One region of the Butyrivibrio sp. AE2032 genome, then DNA from elsewhere that is predicted to be linked to it. Evidence: riboswitches for the same ligand, from Rfam matches in the RefSeq annotation. Region 1 holds a riboswitch; the other holds the start of a gene.
What was found. A riboswitch is a leader RNA that binds a small molecule or an ion and turns the genes downstream of it on or off. The one in region 1 is predicted to bind S-adenosylmethionine.
Positions count from the first base shown of each region.

Region 2: linked by a shared signal. The riboswitch ahead of BO18_RS24010 (hypothetical protein) and the one ahead of metK (methionine adenosyltransferase) in region 1 are both predicted to bind S-adenosylmethionine.

Region 1 covers NZ_JNLF01000004.1:103,724-106,984, forward strand. Annotated here, with positions in the region: gene BO18_RS32870 (AAA family ATPase) at 1-185, opposite strand, end outside; gene metK (methionine adenosyltransferase) at 309-1,502, opposite strand; SAM riboswitch class I at 1,585-1,683, opposite strand; gene BO18_RS14640 (hypothetical protein) at 1,957-2,862, shown strand; gene BO18_RS14645 (CpaF family protein) at 2,859-3,261, shown strand, end outside.
Region 2 covers NZ_JNLF01000005.1:1,432,765-1,436,025, reverse strand. Annotated here, with positions in the region: gene BO18_RS24015 (ADP-ribosylglycohydrolase family protein) at 1-787, opposite strand, end outside; gene BO18_RS24010 (hypothetical protein) at 801-1,388, opposite strand; SAM riboswitch class I at 1,467-1,551, opposite strand; gene BO18_RS24005 (hypothetical protein) at 1,617-2,330, opposite strand; SAM riboswitch class I at 2,419-2,504, opposite strand; gene BO18_RS36040 (hypothetical protein) at 2,841-2,975, shown strand; gene BO18_RS24000 (Imm51 family immunity protein) at 3,186-3,261, shown strand, end outside.

The sequences.
Region 1 (3,261 bases):
CCCTCCACGATGTCCACCTTTGACTTGCCGGCAACGGTAAACCTGCCATCGCAGAGAAAAGATACAAAACCGTTATCTTTCCTCGGGCAGAACACCTTTATGCAGGTGACCTTAGCGTCTTCTATCTCTTTGCCTACATCAGCCGTCGTCAGTGTCAGAGGCTTGTCTTTGGGTTCTTTTTTCATGCATATTCTTCCGTGTAAAGACTTTTTCAAATGCTAGCAGAGATATTTCCCGAAAACAACACGCCCGGTTAAAGTTGAGACTGAAACCGGGCGTTATGAATTATATTGTCCTATGAACGGAAGTTATCTGATGCCTGCGAGCTTCTTAATCTCCTCGGCCTTGTCGGTCTTTTCCCAGGGCAGGTCGATATCAGTCCTGCCGAAGTGACCGTAGCTTGCAGTCTTCGCATAGATGGGTCTTCTGAGATCCAGATCCCTGATGATGGCTGCAGGTCTTAAATCGAATACCTTATTGACGATCTCAGTGATCTTCTCATCGTCGATCCTTCCCGTTCCGAACGTATCGACCATTACGGATACCGGCTTTGCAACACCGATAGCATAAGCAACCTGTACTTCACACTCCGATGCGACTCCTGCCGCAACGATGTTCTTTGCGATATAACGCATCATGTAGCATGCGGAACGGTCGACCTTCGTGGGGTCCTTTCCGGAGAAGCATCCGCCGCCGTGACGCGCAAAACCGCCGTATGTATCGACGATGATCTTCCTTCCGGTAAGTCCGGAGTCGCCCTGAGGTCCGCCAACCACGAATCTTCCCGTAGGATTGATGTAGATCCTCGTGTTCTCATCGATGAGCTCCGCAGGGATAACGGGCTTGATGACGTTCTCTTTGATGTAATCCACAAGGTATTCGAGAGTCACGTCTGCGCTGTGCTGAGTAGAGATAACTACCGCGTCGATCCTCTTCACCTTGTCGTTCTCATACTCAACGGTTACCTGTGACTTACCGTCAGGCCTTAAGAAATCCGCACCGTTCTTGCGAACTTCGGTAAGGCGGATCGTAAGCTTGTGTGCAAGAGATATCGGCATCGGCATAAGCTCAGGTGTGTCATCGTTTGCGTAACCGAACATCATGCCCTGGTCGCCTGCTCCTGTATCGAGTTCCTTTTCGCCGCCGTGACGAGCCTCATATGACTCGTTGACGCCCATTGCGATGTCGGGGGACTGCTCATCGATCGATGTGAGCACTGCGCATGAATTGCTGTCGAAACCCATATCGCTGGAGTTGTATCCGATCTCTTTGATCTTGTTCCTTACTATCGAGGGAATATCGACATAAGCCGATGTTGAGATCTCGCCCATGACGAGTACCATACCCGTAGTCGTGCAAGTCTCGCATGCGACTCTTGCCGTGCTGTCCTGCTCAAGTATCGCATCGAGCACGCTGTCAGAGATCTGGTCGCAGATCTTGTCGGGATGTCCCTCCGTAACGGATTCAGAAGTGAACAGCCAATTTCCTTTTTTATTTCTCATTGTCTTTCCTTTCCGTTCAATGCCTTTGTTAAAGAAAAAACCTTCCCCCGAAAGGAGAAGGCCAACGTCTTTTTATAAACGATCCTCATCTTTCAGGTTTCCCTGCCGGAATTGGCACCGCTGCTTTCCGCGGTTGCCGGGTTCTTAACGGGCCGGTCCCTAGAACCTCTCTTGATAAGCAATGAACTTGTTTTTTATTGTGAGATGATTTTACTTATCCTCACCCCCTTTGTCAATTGTCCCGGTGCATATGACGGCAAGGTTTGAAAAATTCTTTTCGAAAACAGTTACGGAATGCCGAAACGTTAATAATATTAATTAATTTATTACCCTGCGAAAACCGTGTTTCATGGCATCTTCCGTTGTCGTTTTTGTCGTATTTTGTCGCTTTTATCAAAGGCTTGCCGGCCTTACAATCCGGCTTATCAACCAATGACGCAAGGAGGAACAGAATATGGCTTTCACGATAAAGATCTACGAGAAGAACGGATATATCTATACGCTTCTCAAAAAGCGCCTGAGCAGTTTCTTCCCTGACGCCTATATCGTCGATCCCTACCTTGAACCAGATGATCTGGACGACCGTTTCAGCAGCTATACCAAGGTCATATACGATCCTGCTGACATGAATGAAGAACAAGCTTTTTCACATACAACCTCTCCAATAAGGCTTACGGAAGACGGCGGGGCGATAGACTGTGCCAGACTCATACACCTGTTACGCACACCTATGGAAACACCCACAATACCCGGCCCGGTCAAAGGAACTCTCTCCGCCGTCATTCCGTTCGTCTACACAGACGTAAGGGACAGATTCATATGCGAACTGTCTGACAGTTTCAGAGGTGCCGACATCAACATCAGACTCGATTTCACGAGCAAACTGAGAGCATTATGGAAAGGATCTTCGGGATGCAACATGACTTCGCTTCTCGAAGCCTGCAGATCAAAAAGATTCACACCCGAAGATATTCTCAAGTACTGCAATATGGATGACCTCGGTTTTCTCACTCCGGGAAGCTGTACAAATTACGACGATGTCTACGATCTCGGAGCAGGACGCTCTGTCACACTCATGAACCTCGCGGCGGAACTCGTGCATTCAAAGACAAGATCGGTCAACGTTCTGGCCGTCATTGAAGGCTTCAGGACAAAGGATCTTCCCGAACTGCTCTGCGGATGCGACATGGTATACATACTCCTGCCGTCTAAGACCGCTAGCGAAGATCCCGGAGCACAGGATCTCATATCAATGCTTAAAAAGATCCTGGGACCGGAGAGGATCACGGTTTATTACGCAGCCGGTCCCAATGAGACCGGCGATGAAGAGAACATCGGTCAGAGGGAAATTGCCGTATGACGCCTTCAAGGACCGGTACTGTCGACATAAAAGAGCAGATAACATATTGCGTCCTTAATACCATCTCGGGCGAGACAGATCCTTCTGACGAGAAACTCCGCGAGATAATCTCAGATGTGATATCAGAAAACACTTCCTGCAGGATGAGCCTGGACGAAAAGCGCGAGATGGCTCAGTCTGTCTTCAATTCTCTCAGGAGACTGGATGTGATCGAACCACTGATGGAGGATCCGACGATCACGGAAATAATGGTAAACGGACCATATAAGATCTTCTACGAAAGAAACGGAAAACTATACAGATCAGACTTAGCTTTCCGTGACGAGGAATCACTCAAGACCTGCATCTCCTGCTTCTTTGCAAACCAGAACAGACCGTTGAACGAAGCATATCCGATAG
Region 2 (3,261 bases), on a different contig from region 1:
ACTTCATGAATCTCAAGACGACGTCGACCATCTCCTGCGGCATGTAGTGATAAGCGTCTATGTCTATTCCGTGCGGGATCCCCCATTTTGCCTCGGCTATGGCACCGGCAATCGCGCACAAAGTATCAGTGTCTCCGCCGATGTACATGACGTTCCTTAACGTGCTCTCATAGCTGTCAGCTTCAAGGAAGCACTCGAATGCCTCAGGCATCGTGTGCATACAGTCTTCGACGTGCTGGTAGTTGGGACGGATATCGTCCAATGTCCTGGACAGGTCGTAACCGAATTCCTTAACGATATAGTCGCGGATCTCATCCAAAGACGCGCCTTTCCTTGCCATGAAGATGGCGGATGCCGTGGACTCTGCTCCCTTTATTCCTTCAGGGTGATTGTGCGTTACCTCGGCCGTCCATCTCGCGACCTCTCTGGTGCGCTCTATGGTGTCGTACAGCCAGCCTGCTGCGGACACTCTCATGCCCGAACCGTTACCCAGGCTTCCGTACGGCTCTGGGTCATCTGAAAGTACCCAGTATATGAAATTCGCGCCGTATCCTGCGTGGGGGTACTTCTGGCCCCACTTCTTCATGGAACGGATAATGTGCTTCTTGACGGTCTTCTCGTCAGCGTCCCTGCCTGCGTCCATAAGCGCCTCGGCAACCGCGACTGTCATTACAGAATCGTCCGTAAAGTCGCTCTCGGAAGTGAACAGCTTAAAATCCCTGCTCTTGTTTCCTCTGTCAAACTCAAATCTGCTTCCAACTATATCTCCTATGATTGCTCCTAACATTGCCGTTACCTCCTTATGCTGCGTGATCTGTTTCGTGACTGCCGGCTGTTTCCTGCGCACCGCTGCCGGCAGACTTCCTTTTCTGATACTTCTGCGTTATGGAACCCATGACGCCGTTCCTGCCCTGCGGAATGGAAGCCTTGAACTTAAGAAGCTTCTCAATGTCCGACTCGTGCCAGCATCTTGTCCTGTGCGCGCCCTTCCTGAAAAAGTCGGGAAGAAGCTTTGCCAGCTCATGCTCCGGGTTCTCTTTCTTGAATCGGTACCAGGAAGATACGGTCGGAACGCTCGAACCGATCCTTACGGCAAGCTCTGCGACCGTCAGTATCTTTTCCGGCGCGGGCTCTGTTCCGGCCTCACCACTAGGCTCACCACCAGCCTCGCCGCCGGCCTCCTCAGCGGAAGCCCCGTCTGCCTTCTCGGCCGCCCTGCGCGCCATATCCTCGCGGATAAGCTTCTTAATGTAGGTAGCCTTGCCGGTGTCCTCCATCTCCTCGAAGAACCCGATAATGTCGGCGTCGTACTTCTTGCTAAGGCGTACGTTCACCTGTGTCGTGTTTGCCTTCTGGTACCTTGTAATGTACTTTACGTCTCCTGCCATGTTATATGACCTCCTTTAAATTATTGATCTCGTCTTTGTTTGATTAAACGACGGGACCTTGAAGAGGTGTATTCTTATGTCCCATCGTTCAAGCATTAGCACCTTGCTTTTGCAGGTTGCTGTACGGTCACCGGGCTTGTCCCTCGCGTACTCTTAATGGTTGTTTCTTGTTATGGCTTCAGTATAACGACTGCGTCATTCCTGTTGGTCGCATGCCGGGCGACATTTTCAGCTTGCTCCCAAGTATGTCTTTCTTATGTAGTCCTTGAATTCTTCAATGTCCGTGAAGCAGGTGAATCCGAACTCTTCTGCTTTCTTAATGCTCTCTTCATCCGGGTTCCAGGCCAGGATGCACAATGGTTTTGTGAATCCTTTCTGAAGTCCGAAAACTCCGAACGGCCAGGAGATGTCCAAAGAACAGACGTAGCGTCCCTTATTGTCTTCAACGCAGTAGTGACGCTGCCCTTCTTCCATGCCGTTATGCCTCATCCAGTCCTTCAGCCCGTCCATGGCATCCTCGAAAGCTTCGCTTCTTTTAAACTCTTCGCTGTCTTCGTCGAACCATTCGTTGGGAAGGTCAAGATCATCTTCTGTTGTTTCCGCGAAGCTGCCGTCTTCTTCAGCGTTATCTTCATCGCTGCCGCCTTCGGTCAATACAGGCAGGATCTCGAAAGAAAAGCCTGACCTGATCTCCAGCGGGTAGTCGATAAGGATCTTCTGATCGTCGTTATCTTCCTCGCCCCAGTCGAAAAACTTCATAAGGTCGGCCAAGGCGGTATCCTCGTTCATGTACTGGAATATGCCGGTATCATATGAAGCCTTAATCCTGTTGTACTGCTTCTTATCAAGCCTGGCGCTCATAACGCCCAGGTTATGTGTGGTGTTTTCCCCTGTGAATCTGATGTTGATCGCTGCTGCTACGCTTACTGTTCTCTTTCCCATTTTTGTTACCTCCGTATTCAATACTTGATCCCGTCTGCTTGAATGACGGGATCAGTACACACACAAAAGGAGGTAGGAAAAACCAATGGTCCCATCATTCAAGCTTTAGCACCTTGCTCCAGGCAGGTTGCTGTACGGTCAACGGGCTTGTCCCTCGCGTACTCTTTATGGTGCTTTAAGTATAGCATGCCTGCTGCGGATTTCAAGGAAAAACAGTCCTATTAAAAGGACATACAAGGGTTGAAAAACGACTGTTGAGGTGCTAATAAAATAATAAAATTGAAGGTGGTTTATAAGGTGCCAAAAATACGATTTGGATGTATCGATATACGCAACTTTTCATTTGTAAACCATTTTAGTTTACAAATGAAATATAGCACCGCAACCTGGGATATTCAACAAGATGTTTTGCTTACTCCGGGTTTGTTATAAAGTGATAGATGCGACAATTTCCGACCATCTGTCTTTTTATCATATAGGCAGATACAGATGATAAGGAGGAGATCCGTCATGAAGAAGAATACCAATAACGTAAGAAACACAGCAGGCAGACCTGCCATGAGCGCATCTCAGAAAAGAGGCTATGCTGCCGCCGGGTACTTTGCCAAGAAGTATGCAAAGGCAATGAAGGTGCTGGCCAGATAACTGGACTCCTAACGAAAACGAGAAATGTTTTGGCGCGGTTTCTAACGAAAACAAGAAATGTTTTAAGGCGATTTCTAACGAAAATCGAAAATGTTTCACTAAACGTTCCGAAAATAGAATAAAATGAAGTTGTGACGGATCATTCTTTTCTTATGGTTTACAATTCCATAATTCCGTAAACATAAGAAATACAAGCTGTGAGGGCCACTTATGGAAAACTATTCTTATTCCTATATCGGTAAAGACTGCATCTCGGTAAATCTTGATCTTACTGATGTAACGATCA